2 regions of the Caballeronia sp. EK genome follow, and region 2 is predicted to be linked to the other one. Evidence: riboswitches for the same ligand, from Rfam matches in the RefSeq annotation. Region 2 holds a riboswitch; the other holds the start of a gene.
The links. A riboswitch is a leader RNA that binds a small molecule or an ion and turns the genes downstream of it on or off. The one in region 2 is predicted to bind glycine.
Positions count from the first base shown of each region.

Region 1: linked by a shared signal. The riboswitch ahead of gcvT (glycine cleavage system aminomethyltransferase GcvT) and the one ahead of IAG25_RS22650 (D-amino acid dehydrogenase) in region 2 are both predicted to bind glycine.

Region 1 is NZ_JACSUE010000031.1:27,577-37,734, forward strand. It holds gene IAG25_RS39305 (alginate lyase family protein) at 1-891, opposite strand, end outside; gene gcvP (aminomethyl-transferring glycine dehydrogenase) at 1,018-3,948, opposite strand; gene gcvH (glycine cleavage system protein GcvH) at 4,003-4,383, opposite strand; gene gcvT (glycine cleavage system aminomethyltransferase GcvT) at 4,446-5,570, opposite strand; glycine riboswitch at 5,688-5,817, opposite strand; glycine riboswitch at 5,828-5,930, opposite strand; gene IAG25_RS39325 (HNH endonuclease) at 6,102-6,965, opposite strand; gene IAG25_RS39330 (OmpA/MotB family protein) at 6,962-7,654, opposite strand; gene IAG25_RS39335 (hypothetical protein) at 7,658-8,932, opposite strand; gene IAG25_RS39340 (oxidoreductase) at 9,231-10,158, opposite strand, start outside.
Region 2 is NZ_JACSUE010000007.1:254,708-264,865, forward strand. It holds gene IAG25_RS22620 (ABC transporter permease) at 1-933, opposite strand, end outside; gene IAG25_RS22625 (ABC transporter permease) at 930-1,943, opposite strand; gene IAG25_RS22630 (sugar ABC transporter ATP-binding protein) at 1,936-3,456, opposite strand; gene IAG25_RS22635 (substrate-binding domain-containing protein) at 3,464-4,456, opposite strand; gene IAG25_RS22640 (substrate-binding domain-containing protein) at 4,684-5,739, shown strand; gene IAG25_RS22645 (VOC family protein) at 5,744-6,217, opposite strand; gene IAG25_RS22650 (D-amino acid dehydrogenase) at 6,257-7,531, opposite strand; glycine riboswitch at 7,597-7,701, opposite strand; glycine riboswitch at 7,704-7,792, opposite strand; gene IAG25_RS22655 (cation:proton antiporter) at 7,908-9,161, shown strand; gene IAG25_RS22660 (helix-turn-helix transcriptional regulator) at 9,219-10,037, shown strand.

The DNA of each region.
Region 1 (10,158 bases), on a different contig from region 2:
CGTCTTCGTGCCGAGCGCGTAAGGCGTGAGCCAGTTGAGCGCTTCGGCGAGCGTCGCGCCCGACTGCGCGCGTTCCGGCAGCCAGTTGCGATTGTGCCGCCGCGCGGCGAGCGCCGCCGTCACGAGCGGCTGAAGATCGTATGTCACGTAGCGGAGCGCATCGCGTTCGGCGAAATCGACCGTCGATCCATCCGGCGCGATGTTGTCGCCGATATGCTCGACGAACAGCCGCTGCGCCGCGTTGATGAGCTTGCGGTCGTCGATCGTGAACGCGCCCATCGCCACCAGCTTCACGCGATGGCTCTGCCAGTTGTTCCGGTAATTGCCCGTGAGCGGCCGGGGCTGCTTGTCCATATCGGCGATGTAGCCGGTCACCATTTTCGTGATGAACGCGTTCGCCGTGTTGCGCGTCCTGACCGGCAACGCGCTTGCCGTGAGGTCGTATGCGAGGATCAGCGATTCGAAATTCGTCTCGTCGATCGGATTGAAGCTCGGCTGATAGGTCGTCGTCCATGCGAGCAGGAAGCGGTCGACGAGCCGCAGATAGCGCTCGTCACCCGTCGCGCGCCACGCGAGTGCGGCGTCGCGCATCAGACCGAGGTCTTTCTCCGCTTCGACGCTCTCGTCGTAGATGCCCTCGTGCGGCAGCGTGCCTTCGGTGTGCAGTTTCGCGCGCGCCTTCGGCTGATCGTTCACGTGCGACTGCACCATCTTCACCAGCGCCTTCACGCCGGGATCGGCATTGGTGCGCTCGCTCGTCTGCATCGCGGGCGCGGCGCAGAAATTCATCGCGGCCTGCGCGGACGACGCGACGATGAGCATCGCCGCCAACATCGCTCGCACCCCGCGCGCGCGGATCGTCCCTTTCACCACTCGCACCTTGAACGCCATGTGAACTCCCTGGTTTGGCTTTTTGGTCCGGGGTGAGATGTTAGCTGTTCTGGAACGCGCCGCAAAACCGCCCGACAATGCTTTACGCTTTCGGGCGGCGCTTTCTCTCAGGTTCTGCGCGAAACCTTACTCGTCCGCGTATTCCGATACCGGCACGCACGAGCACATCAGATTGCGATCGCCATACGCGTTGTCCGCGCGACCCACCGGCGACCAGTACTTGCGCGCCACCAGCGACTTCACCGGATACGCCGCCGCTTCGCGCGTGTACTTGTGCGTCCAGTCGTCCGCAGTGACGACCGCCGCCGTGTGCGGCGCGTTCTTCAGCACGTTGTCTTCGCGATCGGCGCGGCCTTCTTCCACCGCGCGAATCTCCTCGCGGATCGCGATCATCGCGTCGATGAAGCGGTCGAGCTCTTCCTTCGATTCCGATTCCGTCGGCTCGACCATCAGCGTGCCGGGCACGGGGAAGCTCATCGTCGGCGCGTGGAAACCGTAGTCGATCAGACGCTTCGCCACGTCTTCCACCGAGATGCCGCTCGATTCCTTGATCGGCCGTACATCGAGAATGCATTCGTGCGCGACGAGTCCGCCCGCGCCGCTGTACAGCACCGGATAGTGCGGCGCGAGGCGCTTCGCGACATAGTTCGCGGCGAGAATCGCGCTTTCGGTGGCGGCGGTGAGCCCTTGCGCGCCCATCATCGCGATGTACATCCACGAGATCGGCAGGATCGCGGCCGAGCCGTAAGGGGCCGACGACACCGCGCCGATGCCCGCGTCATCGCGCTTGTATCCGGTCGATGCCTGATTCGGCAGGAACTTCGCCAGATGCGCACCGACCGCGACCGGACCGACGCCCGGCCCGCCACCGCCGTGCGGAATGCAGAACGTCTTGTGCAGGTTCAGGTGCGACACGTCGCCGCCGAACTGGCCCGGCGCGCACAGGCCGACCATCGCGTTCATGTTCGCGCCATCGACATACACCTGGCCGCCGTGCGAATGCACGATGTCGCAAATCTCGCGAACGTTGCGCTCGAACACGCCGTGCGTCGACGGATACGTGATCATGATCGCCGCGAGGTTCGCGGAATGCTTCCCGGCCTTCGCCTTCAGATCTTCGATATCGACATTGCCGTTCGCATCGCACGCCACGACGACGACCTGCATGCCCGCCATCTGCGCCGACGCCGGATTCGTGCCGTGCGCGGACGCCGGAATCAGGCACACGTTACGATGCCCCTCGCCGCGCGATTCGTGATACGCGTGGATGATCAGCAGGCCCGCATATTCGCCTTGCGAGCCGGCGTTCGGCTGCAGCGAGACGGCCGCGTAACCCGTGCATGCGACCAGCATCTGTTCGAGCTGATCGATCATCGTGCGATAGCCGAGCGTCTGCTCCGCGGGCGCGAACGGGTGAATCTGCGCGAATTCGGGCCACGTGACGGGCAGCATTTCCGATGTCGCGTTGAGCTTCATCGTGCAGGAACCGAGCGGGATCATCGTGCGGTCGAGCGCGAGATCCTTGTCGGCGAGGCTGCGCAGATAGCGCAGCATTTCATGTTCGGAGTGATGGCGGTTGAAGACCGGATGCGTGAGGTAATCGCTCGTGCGATGCAGTTCGGCAGGCAGCGAATCGGCAGCGGCCTGATCGAGCGCGTCGATATCGAACGTTTCGGTCTTGCCCGCGACTTCGGCGAACAACGCGAAGAGCTTGAGCAGATCGTCGCGCGTGGTGGTTTCATCGACCGATACGCCGACTTGCGTCGCGCTCACGTGGCGCAGATTGACATGCGCGGCGTAAGCAGCCTGATGCAGCGCGGTCGTGCTCGCGCCGCTGTCGATCGTGATCGTGTCGAAGAACGTGTCGTTGGCGATCGTGTAGCCGAGCTTCTTCACGCCCGCCGCGAAGATGGACGCCACGCGGTTCACGCGCGACGCGATTGTCTTCAGGCCGCGCGGGCCGTGATAGACGGCATACATGCTGGCCATGATCGCGAGCAGCGCTTGCGCCGTGCAGACATTCGACGTCGCCTTCTCGCGGCGAATATGCTGTTCGCGCGTTTGCAGCGCGAGGCGCAGCGCGGAGTTGCCCTGCGCATCGACGGTCACGCCGACGAGACGCCCCGGCATCTGGCGCTTGAATTCGTCGCGCACGGCCATGTAAGCAGCGTGCGGGCCGCCGAAGCCGACCGGCACGCCGAAACGCTGCGTATTGCCGATCGCGACATCCGCGCCCCATTCGCCCGGCGGCGTGATGAGCGTTAGCGCGAGCAGATCCGCCGCCGCGACGACATGGCCGCCCGCCGCGTGGATTGCTTCCGCGAGCGCGCGATAGTCGCGCACATCGCCATTCGCGCCGGGATATTGCAGCAGCACGCCGAACGCGTTCGCACTCGCGGCATCCGCGGCCGGACCGACCTTCACCTCGATGCCCGCGGGCTTCGCGCGCGTCTGCACCACTTCGATGGTCTGCGGCAGCACGTCGTCAGCGACGTAGAACACGTTCGATTTCGGCTTGCCGACGCGTTGCAGAAGCGTCATCGCTTCGGCTGCGGCGGTGGCTTCGTCGAGCAGCGAGGCGTTCGCCATCGCGAGGCCCGTCAGGTCCATCACCATCTGCTGGAAATTGAGCAGCGCTTCGAGACGCCCTTGCGAAATCTCCGGCTGATACGGCGTGTAAGCCGTGTACCACGCCGGATTTTCGAGCACGTTGCGCAGGATCACCGCCGGCGTGTGCGTGCCGTAGTAACCCTGTCCGATCCAGGTTCGAAACACCAGATTCTCGTCCGCCAGCTTGCGCAGCGACGCGAGCGCTTCCGCCTCGCTCTTCGGCTGCGTGAACGCGCCGAGCGGCAGCGTTTCCTTGCGGCGGATCGATTCAGGAATCACCGCGTCGATGAAGGCCGCGCGCGACGCGAAACCGAGCGCATCGAGCATTGCGCGCTGGTCCGCGTCATCGGGGCCGATGTGCCGCTCGGCGAATGCGTCGTGGCATTCGAGCGCGGCGAGTGACAGGGAGGTGCGGTTCATCAGGCGATCCGGGTGTTCGAGCTTCATGTTTTGTCCTGCGATTGCGGCTCTCCGTCGAGCCGCAATCGTCATTGAGATGAGTTATTCGCCAATCGACTTGCCGTAGCCTTCGGCGTCGAGCAGCTTGTCCAGACCGGCGTCGCCCGCCGGCTTGATCTTGAAGAGCCAGCTTTCGTACGGCGCGCCGTTCACCTGATCGGGCGCCGAGGTGAGCGCGTCGTTCGATTCGACGATCTCGCCCGAAACCGGCGCGTAAATGTCGGATGCCGCCTTCACCGATTCGATGACGGCGATCGCATCGCCGGCCGTAACGGTCTTGCCCGCCGCGGGCAGTTCGACGAAGACGATGTCACCGAGCGCTTCCTGCGCGTGATCGGTGATGCCGATGGTCAGCGTGCCATCGGATTCGGTGCGGACCCATTCGTGCGATTCGGTGTATTTCAGATCGGCCGGGATGCTCATTGGATGCTCCTTGCGTGGTTCTTTCGTGAGTTTCTTGATCGGAGGGAACGGGCGCGACGGCGTTATGAAAGCTCGACCAACACTCGGCCATTGCGCACGAACGGAAGTTTTACCACGCGCGCCGGAAGTTGCTTGTCGCGGATGACGACCTGCACCGTATCCCCGACGGCAACGCCCGTCGGCACGCGCGCGAACGCGATGGATTCCTGCATCGACGGCGAAAAGGTGCCGCTCGTGATCTCGCCGTCGCCGTGTTGCGTGACGACTTTCTGATGCGCGCGCAGCACGCCGCCCGCCTTGCCGTTTTCCTTGATCAGCACGAGCCCGACGAAATTCGCCTTCGAGCCGTTCGCTTCGAGCGCGTTGCGGCCGACGAAATCGCGTTCCGTTTTCAGATCGACGGTCCATGCGAGGCCTGCGTCGAGCGGCGAGACGTTCTCGTCCATGTCCTGGCCGTACAGATTCATGCCGGCTTCGAGGCGCAGCGTGTCGCGCGCGCCGAGGCCTGCGGGCTTCACGCCCACGGCGGCGAGCGCGTTCCACAATGCCTCGACCTGCGTCGCCGGAACGACGATCTCGAAACCGTCCTCGCCGGTGTAGCCGGTGCGCGCGAGCATCAATTCGCCATATTGCGTCGACGGGAAAACGGCCGCGTTGAACGGCTTGATGTCCTGAGTTTGCGCGCGCGTGTCCGGCAGCACTTGCCAGGTCTTTTCGCGCGCGTTCGGGCCTTGCACGGCGATGATCGCGAGATCGCGGCGCGGTGTGATCGAAAGATTGAATTTGCCTTCGGCGTTCAACTGCTCGAACCAGGCGATGTCCTTCTCCGCCGTGCCAGCGTTCACCACGACGCGGAAATTCGTTTCGGAGAAGTAGTAGACGATCAGATCGTCGATCACGCCGCCGTTGCCGTTGAGCAGGCACGAGTAGAGCGCCTTGCCCGGCGTCGTGAGCTTGTCGACGTTATTGGCGATTGCGTGCTTGAAGAATTCGCGGACGGCGTCGCCCTCGAAATCGACGACGCGCATGTGCGACACGTCGAACATGCCGGCGTCGGTGCGCACCGCGCGATGCTCGTCGATCTGCGAACCGTAGTTGACGGGCATGTCCCAGCCGCCGAAATCGACCATGCGCGCGTTGAGCGCGAGGTGGGCGGCGTGCAGGGGCGTGTGTTGAAGTTCGGTCATCGGGGCCTCGGTTCGCGAAACAAAAAAGGCCACGCAGCGCACATTTCGCCTGGCTGGATGCGCCTTCGTGCTGCCTGATGCAGCGCGCAAGGCGCATGCCGCGAAGCGGTTGCGATGCGTGACCCCTCTGTCCTCGGTACCTGAGAGATTGCGCGAACCATCAGCGTGACTGATGGTTCATCGCGCGCCCCTTCGGTGGGCAACTAGCTTCATGCTGAAGCCGCTGCCGCTCTCCAGAGTGCGAGGAAACGGATTCCTCGACGCAGTCGGTCCTTTTGCCTGAGAGTTTGCGGGTGTGCCCCTTCGGCGGCGCGGTCTTCGCTGCATGAACGAGACCACGCGCTCTCCCGACGCGTGCGGCAGAATTTACGCGACCGAATTGGGGTTGTCAAACGGATTCGGGCGCGTCTGATTGCATTAAAAACTGCGTTACTGTTGCTACCTTGTTCGGTCCGAGACTGTGAATGCACCTCAACGAGGCCCGCTGCTAACTTGCCCACTTGCCCGAAAAAAGGCCCACCTCGTGACTCATCAGTATCGATCGCCGTATTCCCTATCGAAATCCTGATACTCGGGCAAGCGCCTGACTTGGCCGTGCATCGGTTCCTCCGCGTGACAACGAACACAAAGAACTTCAAGATTTTCCTCGCGATTGTCATGTTTAAGTCCATTGCGATGGTGAACATGAAGGAACCGTGAAGCTGACTGATCGAGTTCACGGTTGCATCGCTCGCACTTATATTTTCGCTTTCGCCTGATTTCTTCTGAGATCCGCTGCCAATCAAAGGGATACGTATTCAAGGGCGCTGTTGCGGCTGGTTGAGCCGAATCTTTGCTCAACAGATCACGAGGATATTGCTTGAAAAAATCAGACAATTTGAAACCGTTCACCGATTCACGTCTGTCATCGTGCCGCATGTTTATTTTGAAGCCGTTCCAGCCAATTCGGTCAAGGCAGTTCTGACACACCTTCAATGGAACCATCTCCCGACGCGTGGAACAGCCATCCCCGTTGATGATGTTCACATGAAACATCCCGGTTTCCGCATTTGATACCACGTATCTTCCGAATCGATTCGCCCTTTTCATATTCTCGAGCGTTCGACAATATGCGAGATGATAGCGGGGTAACGTCTCTTCTCCGTTAATGACGGAAATGTCTCGAATATAGATCAAAACTCGGTACCCACTGTACTCCAGCGTACCATCGCGTAGTTCGCTAAATTGATCTGCTCCTACATCTACGCCACCATTCTGGAGTTGATCGAACAAAGGAATCTTGATTCCAGCGGCTTGCCACTTCGGGCCAAACGGACCGATGAGTGGCGCCTCCATGCGTTCACGAAGGGAATTGAACGACTCCCACTTTAAAAAATCTGGTAATTCTCGATTCATCTTGGCTGAAGCTCTTTAGCAATCGAATCCATTTTTTCGCTGGCATTCGTTACGATACGAAACTCAACTCGTTGATCGTTGAGTTGGGCATTAACGAATTTTCCCGCGGATAACAACGGACGCGATGAAGACAAGCCGTTTGCCGTCACATGCTGAATCAACCATTTTTTTTCCGACGAGCTCGCCGACAGCGATAACAAAAATTCCAGCGTGCTGCGCGTGCGCGCTTGAGAAAGCTCCATATTTTTGAAGTAGGCCATTGTCTCATCAGTGGTTCCGCTCCATACTGCACTGGTATGGCCTTCGATGCGAATTTCTTTAACCGCATCGACGTACTGCCTTGAAGTAAGCAGCGCGAGATAGCGAGGGAAAAATTTGGCCAATACGACTTTGAATTGAGGTCGCAATTCTGCAGATCCCGTGGTAAAAAGAACAGCGGGATCTTTGAATCGAATGGTCATATCTCCCAAGATTTCGGCATTCCATTGCTTCAGATCTTTTGCGAATTCACTTTGAAGGGCTAACTCCATATCGCGCTTGGTCTTCTCATATTCCTTTACGACCAAAGTAGTTGTCCGCTCGACTCGAAGCATGAACGCCGCCGTCAAAAGCAAAAATACCATCATTAAGCCGGTCATTAGATCGGCCATCGGAATCCAGTAAGTTTGGTTGCCGCGCTCTTCTTTCATTCTTCACGAACCCCTGCCTAAGCGAACGAGTTCCTGCAGACGCTCGGTAAGAGGCGTGTAGTCTGCAACAAATTTTTCGGACAGTGACCCAAGCTGCCGACCTAATGATTGCAAGCTCTTCGATAATTCCTCGTGCAGGGCTTTATCGAGCGCGACAACGCTTTGTCGAATTGCTTCGGTTGATCGGCTGAGACTATCGTTGAGTTCGGTCTGAGACTTGCGTAGCGTTTCGCTGAGCAGCTGCTTCATTTCCGTCGACGCAGCTTCAAATTGGACGCCGAAATTATCCAGGATGTCGGCAACCACAGAGTGCACTTTTGCAGCACTCTGTTTCATCGCTTCGGACATTTCATCGATCTTCTGAGCGAACTGAGGCGTGACATCCTTCATTTGTATCAACACTTCAGCTAGGGATCGCTGAGACTCGTCAATCGCTTTATGCTGCGACGAAAGCCTGATCAACGTACTTTCCAATGCGTCCGCCGTAGAGGTGAATTTCGAAGCTTTGTCAACAAATACCCCGAGCGAGCGCGCCACGCCTCCCAACTCTTCGGCTGCTCTTTTTTGCTGAACTTGTAAGTCGTCGAGCTCATCCTTATATTGCTGCTGCCACACGACAAGCTTTTCCACTGCTGCGTTTAAGTGCTTGAAATCTTCTCCAAATTGATCATTGATCTGTGCGTTGAAATCTTTTATAACTTCCTTGAGCGCGGCGATAAGCGCCTTGGATCCGTCCTCGGACATTCGCTGCGAGAACGTTTCAAACGAGGTTCGCAACAGCCGAAGCTCATCGGCCTGCTCTTGCCTCATGAGTTTCAGTTGCGTTAGCAGACTGCCCTCTTCACTGCCGGACAAACTTCTCTGCAGTGTATGAATCGCGACAACCAAATCATCAATCGTGGCCAATTTCGGCGTATCGCCCGATTGGGGAATGGGCTTCTTCTGAAAAAAGTGCCGAGCGCGTAAAATCAACGAACCGAGTACACCGCAGACGGACGCCCAAAACGCGGTTTTTACTCCATCAAGCAATTGAGGCACGCTATCCGAGACATTCGTCGGATCGAATTTCAGCAGAGCCATCGCGATGCCCAAGAAGCAGCCGGAAATGCCAACCGTTGTTAATATCTCAGGGCCGTACGCAATCGCAAAATTGTCGAATTTTATACAGGCAAAAAAGAGGGTCAGAAGTATAATCGCCAACATGAAGGCGATTGTGACCTTGTCTGAAAACAAAGCCACATACCAGTTGCCGGCATGGGCATTCGAAGCTGCCGTCACGCCCAAGATGATCAGAGCTATCTTAGATCGCATCGTTGAGTTAAAACTATTTTTAAATATCGCTCATTCGAAGTGTTCGAGCAAATTCGTCAAAGAGTGCCAGACGATAGCCGCTATTTGAGAACACTGAGTGCTTGCGACCAGCATAATAGCTTTAAATCATCGGCAGGTCTAAAGAATCAGCCGTTTAGGATTTTTCTCAATCAAATGTCGACGGATTCGCGAGAGGGGCGAGATTTCAGTCATTCCCTCTGCGCACAGGTTCTTAGTCTTCTCCGCTGCCATGGTCAGCCGGTATTTAGCCGTTCCGCTGGAACGGCACACTCCGCCCTTCCCTATCACTCTGAATCGCCAGTTCAATAATCGTCATCGTATCCACCGCGTCCTGCGGCGAGACCGGAAAAGGCTTGCCGTCCTGAATCGACGCCGCCAGCGCGCGATAAAACTCGACATACGCGCCATCTTTCGTGGCGAATTCATGACGCAGGTCGTGATCGCCATCGACTTCGCGCAGCACGCCCGGCGGATTCTTCGCGAACTCCGGATTGCCCGGCCGCATGCCGGAACGCAATTGATCTTCCTGCGTATCGAGCCCGTTCTTCACGTAACTACCACGCGTGCCGTGGATCGCGAAACGCGGCGGCTCCAGCGCCGCGAGCGCGCTCGCGTGCAGGATCACTTCCTTGTCCTCGTAACCGAGCACGAGATGCACGTAATCCGGCGCGTGCGCGTGATCGCGATGCGCCTTCACGAACCCCGTCACCGTCTGCGGCGCGCCGAAGAGCGTCAGCGCCTGATCGATCAGATGCGGCCCCAGATCGAACAGCAAGCCGCCGCCGCGCTCCGCTTCCTCGCGCCAGCGCTGCGGCACTTTCGGACGAAAACGGTCGAAATGCGATTCGTAATGCGTAATGCGCCCGAGCCGCCCGCTTTCGACAAGCGTACGCACCGTCATGAAATCGCCGTCCCAGCGGCGATTGTGGAACGGCGCGAACACGAGCCCTTTCTGCTGCGCGAGATCGGCGAGCGTACGGGCGTCGCGCGCGGAAAGCGTGACCGGCTTGTCGACGACCACATGCTTGCCCGCCGACAACGCGCGATGCGCGAGATCGAAGTGCGTGTCGTTCGGCGTCGCGACGACGACGCATTCGAGGCCGTCGACGGCGAGCAGCGCATCGAAGTCCGCAACGATCTGCGCGTTCGGATAATCCGCCGACGCGCGTTCG
Region 2 (10,158 bases):
CACCACCAGCAGGAACACGCCCCACAACGCGGTGGCGAGATGTTGATTCGCGCCGAGCAGATTCAACCCGGACGCGATCACCTGAAGAATCACCAGCGCGATGACGACCGGCACCACGCGCCCGAATCCGCCGAACGGATCGACGCGTCCAAGGAAGCACGCCAGCACGGAGATCAGCAGAAACGCCTCGCCATGACCCACGCGCACCGAATTGAACTGCGCCGCCATCACGACGCCCGCGACGCCGCACATCAGTCCGGACAACATGTAGATGCGCGTGACCGCGCGTGTCGTCGCGATGCCGGAATAGCGCGTCGCTTCGAGATTGGAGCCGATCATGCGGGTGGCGAAGCCGAGCCGCGAACGGGTCATCACGACATGCCACAGCACCGCGCAGCCGATGAAAATCCACAGCGGAATCGGCACGCCGAGAAACACGCCGTTGCCCATCTCGCGCACGAACGGCGGAAAGCCCGAGATATCGCCGCCGCGCGTGAGGAATTCGCCGAGGCCGCGCAGGAAGATCATCATCGAGAGCGAGACGAGAATCGGGCTCGCGCCGGTTCGCGCGATCACCGCGCCCATCACCCAGCCCGATGCCGCGCCCGTCGCCAGCGCGGCGGCGATGCCGAGCAGGATCGCGAGCGCGCCCGCGTCCGCGCCGCCGTGCGTGTGCAGCACATAGGCCATCGCGAGGCCCGAGATGTTGGCCGTGAACGTCACCGCGAGATTGAAGCCGCCGGAGATCAGCGGCATCAGCATGGCGAGCGTGAAGAAGCCGAGCTCGGGCAACTGGAACGCGACCGATACGAACGTGCTCGCCGTGAAGAAGCGATCGGACGCGAAGCTCATCGCGACGATCACGATGACGAGAAAGCCGAGCAGACCGGCGACATCGGCGGGAACGAGCGGTTGGGACGAGCGCGTTTTCATGACGAAGCCCTGCCGCCTGCCGGCGCGAAACGCGATCCGACCAGCTTCGCGAAGCCGCCGCTCGACAAGGTGATCGCGACGAGAATGATCGCGCCGATGATCATCTTGAACGCATACGGCGAGATGCCGAGCAGATTCAGCCCGTTCGCAGTGATCGCGGTGAGCAGGATGCCGAGGATCGCGCCGAGGATCGTGCCGCGTCCGCCGCCGAGACGCGCGCCGCCCAGAACCACCGCCGCGAGCACATCGAGCTCCCGGCCGTACAGCGCGTTGGGCACCACTTCCTGCACGTAGTGCGCCTGCATCAGTCCCGCGATGCCGGCCATCATGCCGAGCCAGCCGAACGCGATGTAATGCATCGCGCCGATGTTCACGCCCACGCGCCGCGCCGCCTCGGGGTTGTCGCCCATCGCGTAGAGCTGGCGGCCGGTCGTCGTGCGGCGCAGCAGGAACCATGTCGCCGCGACCATCGCGACCATCACCGCGACGGGCAGCGCGAGATTCGCCGCGCCGCTCGCGGTATCGAAATGCACGATCGACACGCGATCGACCCACCAGTCCGGCAGATCGTAGATCGACACGCCGCCCGTCAGAAACATGAGGCCGCCGAAGAACACGTTGAACGTGGCGATCGTCACGACGATCGAGACGATTTTGAAGCGATAGATGATGGTCGCGTTGAACGCGCCGAGCAGAAATCCGAAGCACGCCGCGGCGATGAAGCCGAGCGCCCAGTTGCCGCCGCCGAGCCGTATCACGGTCAGCGCGGTCAGATACTGCGCGACCGACGCCCCCACCGCGAACGAAATGTCGATGCCGCCCGCGATCAGCACGACCAGCAACCCCACCGCGAAGATGATGTTGACCGAGCTCTGGTTGAGCAGATCGAAGAGATTCGACAGCGTGAGGAACGTCGATGTCGTGAGGCTCAGGCCGATCATCATCACGGCGATCACGAGGATCAGCAGCGCCTCGATCGAACCGATCCCGAATTTGCGCAGATCAGGCATGGACGTCTCGCTCGATGTGTTCCATGGTCGTCGCGCCCGGCACATATTCCCCGACGATGCGGCCGTCGCGCATGTGCAAAATGCGATCCGAGTTGAAATAGACCTCGGGAATTTCGTCGGAGATGAGCAGGATCGCCATGCCGAGCGCCGCCAGCTTGTGGATGATCGCGAAGATGCCGGCGCGCGCGCCCACGTCCACGCCGACAGTCGGTGAATCCAGGATCAGCAGCTTCGGGTTCGTCGCCAGCCATTTGGCGAGCACGATGCGTTGCTGGTTTCCGCCCGATAGCGTCGAGACCGCATCGTCCGGCTTGCCGATCTTCACCGCGAGTTGCGCGATCCAGTCCGCGATCAGGTCGTTGCGCTTGCGCGAAGAAATAAGATGCGTCGCGTCCAGAAGATGGTCGAGCACCGCGGCGACCGTGTTGTCGCCGATCGACTGCGGCTGCACCAGTCCGAGCGAAAGGCGGTCCTCGGACACATACGCGATGCCTTTGCGGATCGCATCGCGATTCGAGCGCAGCGCGATCTCTCTGCCTTCGATATGCATCGATCCGGCGCGCGGCCGCGTCATGCCGAACAACGACAATGCAAGCTCCGTGCGTCCCGCGCCCAGTCGTCCCGTCATGCCGAGAATTTCACCTTGGCGGATTACGAACGAGATATCGGCGTATTCGCGGCCACGCGACAATCCCCGCACGTCCAGCACGACTGGCGCCGCGGAAAGGTCCGTCTTGCGCACTTCGTAATCGAAGGTGCGGCCCGTCATCAGTTCCGTGAGACGGGTCTGCGTCATCCCTTCGGTCGGAAACGTGCCGACGTACTGACCATCGCGCAGCACGGTCACGCGCGTGCAGACTTCGAGCACTTCCGCGAGCCGGTGACTCACGAACACCACCGCGATGCCGTCCGCCGACAGGCGACGCACGATTGCGAGCAGTGCCTCGGTCTCGGCGTGGCTCAGGGATGCCGTCGGCTCATCCATGAACACGAGGCGCGCATCGCGCACGAGCGCCCGCGCGATGGCGACGATCTGGCGCTGCGCGATCGACAGCGAACGCACGGACCGGTTCAGATCGATGCCGACGCCGAGCCGCGCGAGAATCCTGCGCGCCGCCTCTTTCATCTTCCCGTAATTGACGAAGCGCGGACGGCCGCCGAGGTTCTGCTCGAACGCGATATTCTCCGCGACGGTCATCTCCGGAAAGAGCGCGAGATCCTGCCAGATGACCTGAATGCCGAGCTCGCGCGCCCGCGCCGGATCGAGACCTTCGATCGACTCGCCGTCCATCAGCATCACCGCGCCCGGCTCCGGCTGATACACGCCGTTGATGATCTTGATGATGGTGCTCTTGCCGCAGCCGTTCTCGCCCGCGAGACACAGCACTTCGCCGGGCATGACGTCGAACTTCACGGCCTTCAGCGCCTTCACGCCGCCGAACACCTTGGAGATGTTGTCGAGCGCAAGCAAAGGCGTGCGGTCAGGTTCGGCGGCGGCGGCTTCGCGCATCATGCAACGCTCAGAGGCCCGACTTCGCGAGTTCGTCGACGGTCTTCTCGTTGAGATCGACCAGCTGATCGACGATCAGGTTGTGGCCATCGGGATGCACGACGCCGAGACCCGGAATGTTCGTGCCGTCCTTGATCGGCTGACCTTTCGCGACCATCGTGCCGAGCGTCACGAAGACTTCGCCGGCCTGCGCCGGATTCCACATGTAGCCGCCGGTCAGCACGCCGTCGTGAACGAGACGGCGGCCCTGTCCCGGCGAGAACGGACCGAGCACGAGCACCTTGCCCTTCATCTGCTTTTCCTGGACCGCGCGCGCGGCGCCGATCGGCCCCTGGCTGCCGAACGCGAGAATCGCCCTCAGATTCGGATGCGCGCGCATCAGATCGAGCGCGGTCTTGCGCGATGCATCGACGTCTTCCGCGACGCCGTACCGGTCGCCGACGAGCGTCATGCCCGGATAGTTGGCCTTGATGTACGCGATGGCCGCATCGGCCCATGCGTTATGCAGCGGCACCGTTAGCGAGCCGACGAACACCGCGTATTCGCCCTTGCCGCCGAGCGCTTCGCCCAGACGCTTCGCGTACGCCTCGCCGAAGCCCTTGACCGACGCGAGCTCGAAGTCCCAGTCGGCGTTCTTCTGCTTGGGCGATTCGTGCGTGATGACCTTGATGCCTGCCGCGCGGGCGCGCTGCAACACGGGTTCGAGCACTTCGGCATCGTTGGGCACGACGCCGATCACATCGACCTTCTGCGCGATGAGATCTTCGATCGCACGCACCTGCAGCGCCGGATCGGCGCTCGTCGGGCCGACCATGAACGCCTTCACGCCGAGTTGCTCGGCGCGCTTCTTGATGCCGGCGTCCATCGCGTTGAACCACGGAATGCCGCCGATCTTCACGACGACACCGATGACCGGCTTGTCGGGCGACGCCGAGGCCATGCCGATTGCCAACGCGAATGCGGCCACGCCTGCACACAACGAGCGAATCATATTCTTGGACATGTCTCCTCCGGAGGACATCCGCACACATCGAGCAGACGCCCAGTTGAGTGATCGGAATTCCAGATGCGCCGGTGTCTGGACGAATGACGCTAAATCCATTCAGCAACCCGGTTCGGCGTATGCTGAATCTATTCAGCAACAGGGTCGACTCGGACAAACCCTAGTTCGGTTCCGTCTTTCGGACAGGCTACCGTCTGGGAAAACACACGCGGTTGGAGCGAAGCCCGATGGTCAGCAATACCCCCGGAAAAAAGTCGACGATCTACGACATCGCGAAGGCGACGGGATCGTCGACGGCCACAGTGAGCATGGTGCTGAACGGCACCTGGACGCGTTATCGCATCAAGGAGGAGACGGCGAACCGGATTCTGGAGAGCGCGCGCACGCTCGGCTACAACGTCAACATGAAGGCGCGCGGGCTGCGGCTGTCGCGATCGGGGCTCGCGGGCATGGTGCTGCCGCACTACCGCAACCGCTTTTTCGCGGGCCTCGCGCAGACTTTCGAGGATCAGGCGCGCAGCCGCGGCCTGTGTCCGATCGTCGTCGGCACGCAGCGCGATCCGGCTGTCGAAGTGAGCGTCACCGAGACGCTGCTGTCACAACGAGTGGAATTGCTGTTCATCGCCGGCGTGCGCAATCCGGCGCCGCTCAACGCGCTTTGTGCGGCGGCTGGCGTGCCGTCGATCAATGTCGATCTGCCCGGCGACGGCGCGCCGTCGGTCGTGTCGGACAATCGCAGCGGCGCGCGCGCGATCACCGATGTGCTGATCGACAAGCTCATCGCGCGCGGCGAATCTCCGGACGAACTGATTCTGCTTGGCGGCGTGGCTGGCGAATACGCGACCGAGACGCGCATAGCGGGCTTTCGCGATGCGTTCGAAGCACGGCGCATCGCGCCCGCGTCCGATGCCGTGGAATGCTGCGGCTACAACGCCGCGTCCGCGAGACGCGCGCTCGCGGTTCGCCACGAGAAGCTCGGGCGGTTGCCATCGGGCTTGCTGATGAACTCGATCACCGCCTTCGAAGGTCTCGTGCAGTTCACATCGACGTTATCGCCCGATGCGTGGAAATCGGCGGTCGTCGGGTGCTTCGACTGGGACCCGTTCGCCGCGCATCTGTCCTTCGACGTGACGATGCTGCGCCAGGACGTGCAGACGATCATCTCGGAAGCGTTCGCACTCGCCGATCACTACGATCCCGCCGATCGCTCCGTCGTGCTCGTGCCGACGGGCTTCGGCAAGATGTTCGAGGAAGCCGATCAGACGAAGGAATTCGATCGTTGAGCTTTTAGCCGCCCGCCGCCGCGCGCTCGATCGCGGCGATGTCGATCTTCTTCATCGTCATCATCGCGTCCATCGCGCGTCTTGCGGCTTCGCGATCGGGGCCGCTGAAAATCTCGAGCATCCGCTTCGGCGTGATCTGCCATGAAAAACCCCAGCGATCCTTGCACCAGCCGCACCGACTTTCCTCGCCGCCATTGCCGACGATCGCGTTCCAGTAGCGATCGGTCTCTTCCGCGCTGGCGGTATGCACCATGAAGCTCACCGCTTCGTTCGGCTTGAAGTTGGGGCCGCCGTTCAGTCCGAGGAAGCGCTGGCCGAGCACGGTGAACTCGACGGTCAGTTCCGGCCCCTGCCCCACGCCCGGCTTCGCGGACGCATGGCCCGCGCCGACGCGGCTATCGGGAAAGGTGGCGGCGTAGAACTCCGCCGCTTCACGGGCATTACCGTCGAACCACAGGCAATTGACGAGTTCGGCCATTGCGCGCTCCTTCGGACAGTGAACAGTGCGCCGACGATATCACGCCGGCGTATTCACCTTCACCTGCGACGATGAACCGACGTGCACGCGCTTCGAAGGCAGGCGCTGCGACACCGTTTCCGCGACGATCTCGGCCGTCGCGGCCGACAACGTCCAGCCGAGATGCCCGTGTCCGGTGTTGTAGAACACGCCCGGACGCTTGCCCTGCCCGACCTTCGGCAGCATGCTCGGCAACATCGGGCGCAGGCCGCTCCACGGAATCACGCGCGCGGTCGATACATCGGGGAAATGACGCCGCGTCCATTCGACGAGCGGCGCGATGCGATCCGCGCGGATATCGCGATTGAAGCCGTTCAGCTCCGCCGTGCCCGCCACGCGGAAACGGTCCGCGCCGAGCCGGCTCGTGACGATTTTCGCGCGGTCGTCGAGCAGGCTGACCCACGGCGCGTGATCGCGGCTGCGCGCGTCGTCGAGGCAGACGGTGATCGAATAGCCCTTGACCGGATAGACGTTGAGATGATCGCCCGCCATCGATGCGAACGCGCGGCTGCCGACGCCCGCGCAGATCACGATGCCGTCGAACTGGAGCGCCTGCGTCTCGCCCGCGTGCTCGACGTTGAGCGCGAGCCGCCCCGCCTGTTCGTCGATCGATGTCACCGACGTGTCGTAGCGGAACTCGACGCCGCGCCGCGCGCATGCATCGGCGAGTCCGCGCGTGAACTTGTGGATGTCGCCGGTGGAATCGGACGGCGTGAAGAAGCCGCCATGAAACGCACCGCGCAGGGTCGGCTCGATCGATGCGATCTCTTCCGGCGAGACCGCGTGACGGTCGAGGCCCGCGCCGGTCAGGATCTCGTTGACCTTCGATGCGGCGTCGAACTCCTTGCGGCTCGCGTAGAAATGCAGGATGCCGCGCCGTTCGAGATCGAAGTCGATCTTCTCGTCCCGTGCGATGCGAAACAGATGCTCGCGCGCCGCGATCGCAAGGCGCACGGTTTCGGCCGTATTCGCACGATAGTTCGGAATCTGCCGCAGGAACTCGCCCATCCAGCTGTACTTGTGCCAGCCGGGCCGCGGATTCATGAGGAGCGGCGCGTCGCGCGTGAACATCCACTTCAGGCCTTTCAGCACGGTGGCGCGGCTGTTCCACACTTCGGCATTGCTCGCCGACAGTTGCCCGCCATTGGCGAAGGACGTTTCCATCGCCGCATAGCGATGACGCTCGATGACGGTAACGTGAAAACCACGCTGCGCAAGGGCGTAAGCGGTCGTGACGCCGGTGATCCCGGCGCCGATGATGGCGATTCGTGACATGACATGATCCAGATTGATTGAGCATCGCCGGCCTTGGCCACATGCCGCAGCCGGCACCGATGCCCCATCTGTCCATGTACCTGAGAGTTTCGCCCGCGTGCCACCCGACGTTCACGCCGGCAGCCTGGGCTCCCCTTCGGTGGGCGCGCAAAGGCGCCGCTCTCCAGATGTTCCAGCGCGCACGGTCCTTTTGCCTGAGAGTTTCCGGGGCGGTTGCTCCGTCGGCGTCGTCGCGAGGACGAACTCTTCCGTGACGCTTTGTCGAACGCTTGCACAATACCGGTACGAAATGCGCATGGCAAGCCCCCGCCGACACGTTGACAGATCGCCGCCCTCGCCCTCAGACTCCCGTCGTCCGTTATTCGCTGCTCAAAAGATGCCGTCTTCCCAGTTGTCCGTCTATTTTTTCGCCCAGGCCGCGGTGATCGTGCTCGCGAGCCAGCTCGTCGGCAGGCTCGCGCAGCGCGTGGGTCAGCCACAAGTCGTCGGCGAGATGATCGCGGGCGTGCTGCTCGGCCCTTCGCTCTTCGGGATGCTGCTGCCGCACTGGCAGCAGGCGCTCTTTCCCAAGGCGACGATGGGCATGCTCTACGTCGCCGCGCAGCTCGGCGTCGGACTCTACATGTTTCTCGTCGGCACGGAGTTTCGCGCGGACCACTTCCGCGCCCGCGCTAAAAGCGCGATGAGCGTGTCGATCGCGGGCATCGTCGCGCCGTTCGCGCTCGCGTTCGCGCTGACGCCGTGGCTGCACACGATCCCCGGTCTCTTCGCGGAAAAGGTGCGGCTCTACGAGGCGTCGCTCTTTCTCGGCGCGGCGATCGCGATCACCGCGTTTCCGATGCTCGCGCGCATCATCCACGAACGCGGGCTGACCGGCACGTCGCTCGGCACGCTCGCGCTCACCGCGGGCGCATTCGACGACGCCGCCGCGTGGTGCATCCTCGCGATCGTGCTCGCGAGCTTCGGCGGCTCGTGGACGGGCGCGTATGCGGCGATCGGCGGCGGCGCGGCTTTCGCGCTCTTCATGATCTTCGCCGGCGGCAAGTTGCTGCGCCGGCTCGCGGCCGGATTGAATCCGCACGCGCCGTTGCCCACGAGCGTGCTCGCCACCGTGCTGGCGCTGTTCTCGCTGTGCGCATTCGCGATGGACGCCATCGGCATTCATGCAGTCTTTGGCGGCTTTCTGCTCGGCGTCGCGCTGCCGCGCGGCCCGCTGACGGAAAAGCTGCGCGACATGCTGCAGCCCTTCGTCGTCGTGTTTTTGCTGCCGATGTTCTTCACCTACTCGGGCCTCAACACGCGCCTCGACATGCTGATGGACCCGGCCATCATGCTCGCGGCCGTGGCGATTCTGCTGGCGTCGTTCGGCGGCAAGGGCATCGCATGCTGGGCGGCCGCGCGCGCGAACGGCGAGCCTTCCGGCGACGCGATGGCCATCGGCGCGCTGATGAACGCGCGCGGGCTGATGGAGCTCATCATCATCAACATCGGCCTTGCAGCGGGCGTGATCCTGCCCGGACTGTTTTCGATCCTCGTGCTGATGGCCGTGCTCAGCACGCTGATGGCCACGCCGCTCTTCAACTGGATCGTGCGCCGCAATTCGGCGCTGCGCTCGGCCATCGCGCGTTAGCGGATGGGAGCGCGGGCTTAGAATAGCGGGATCCACACGTATCTCGTCTAGCCCATCATGCGCTCCTGGCGACTCGACCGCGTCTCCTCGAACGGGCAGCTGGATCTCAGCCGCGCGACGGAGCTTGTATCGTCGATCGGCAGCGAGGATTCCAACGCGCTCGCCGCCGAAGTGCTGAAGCTGCTCGGCGACGTCGCCGCGATTTCGCAATGCACGATCTTCGCGTATGAATTCGGCAACCGGCCGCGCACGGTGTCGGTGGCGGATCATCGCGGCGGGCGCTTCCTGCGCGATGTCGCCGACACTTACGCGCGCCATTTCTACGCGCTCGACGGCAATCAGAAGATCGTTTCCTCGGCGCGCAACGAGAAGCCCGGCTCCATGCTCGTGCTGCATCGGCAGACGAGCGAGGACATCGCCAACGAGGCGTATCGCGCGGCGTGCTATCACCAGCCGAACGTGTCGGACCGCGTGTCGCTGCTCGTGCAGCCGGGCGCGGATCTGTGGCTCTCCGTGAACCTGTATCGCGACACGCGCTTCGGCAATTACCATCCGCGCGAGATCGCTTTGATCGAAGCGATGGCGCCGCTCATCGCGCACGCGGCGAAGCATCATTACGCGATCTGCGGGCAGCGCGACATGCCGATCTCGCATCTGATGCTCGCGCGCGTGCGCGGCCTGTGCCCCGAACTCTCCAAGCGCGAACTCGACGTGCTCACCGGCGTGCTCGAAGGCCGCACCGCGCAGGAAATCGGCGATGCGATGGGCATCAAGGCGACGAGCGTCGTCACGTATCAGAAGCGCGCATACCGCAGGCTCGGCATTTCGAGCCAGCGGCAACTGTTCGCGCTGTGCATCGGGCCGGGCAAGGTCTGACAATTCTTCGAACGTATCCGTGTTTTCCCCGATCCGCTGAGGGCCTCGCGCTGTACCCAAATTGAGGACAGGCGGCCCGATCCCGCGCTTCATACTCCGACGCATCAGATGTCCGACACAG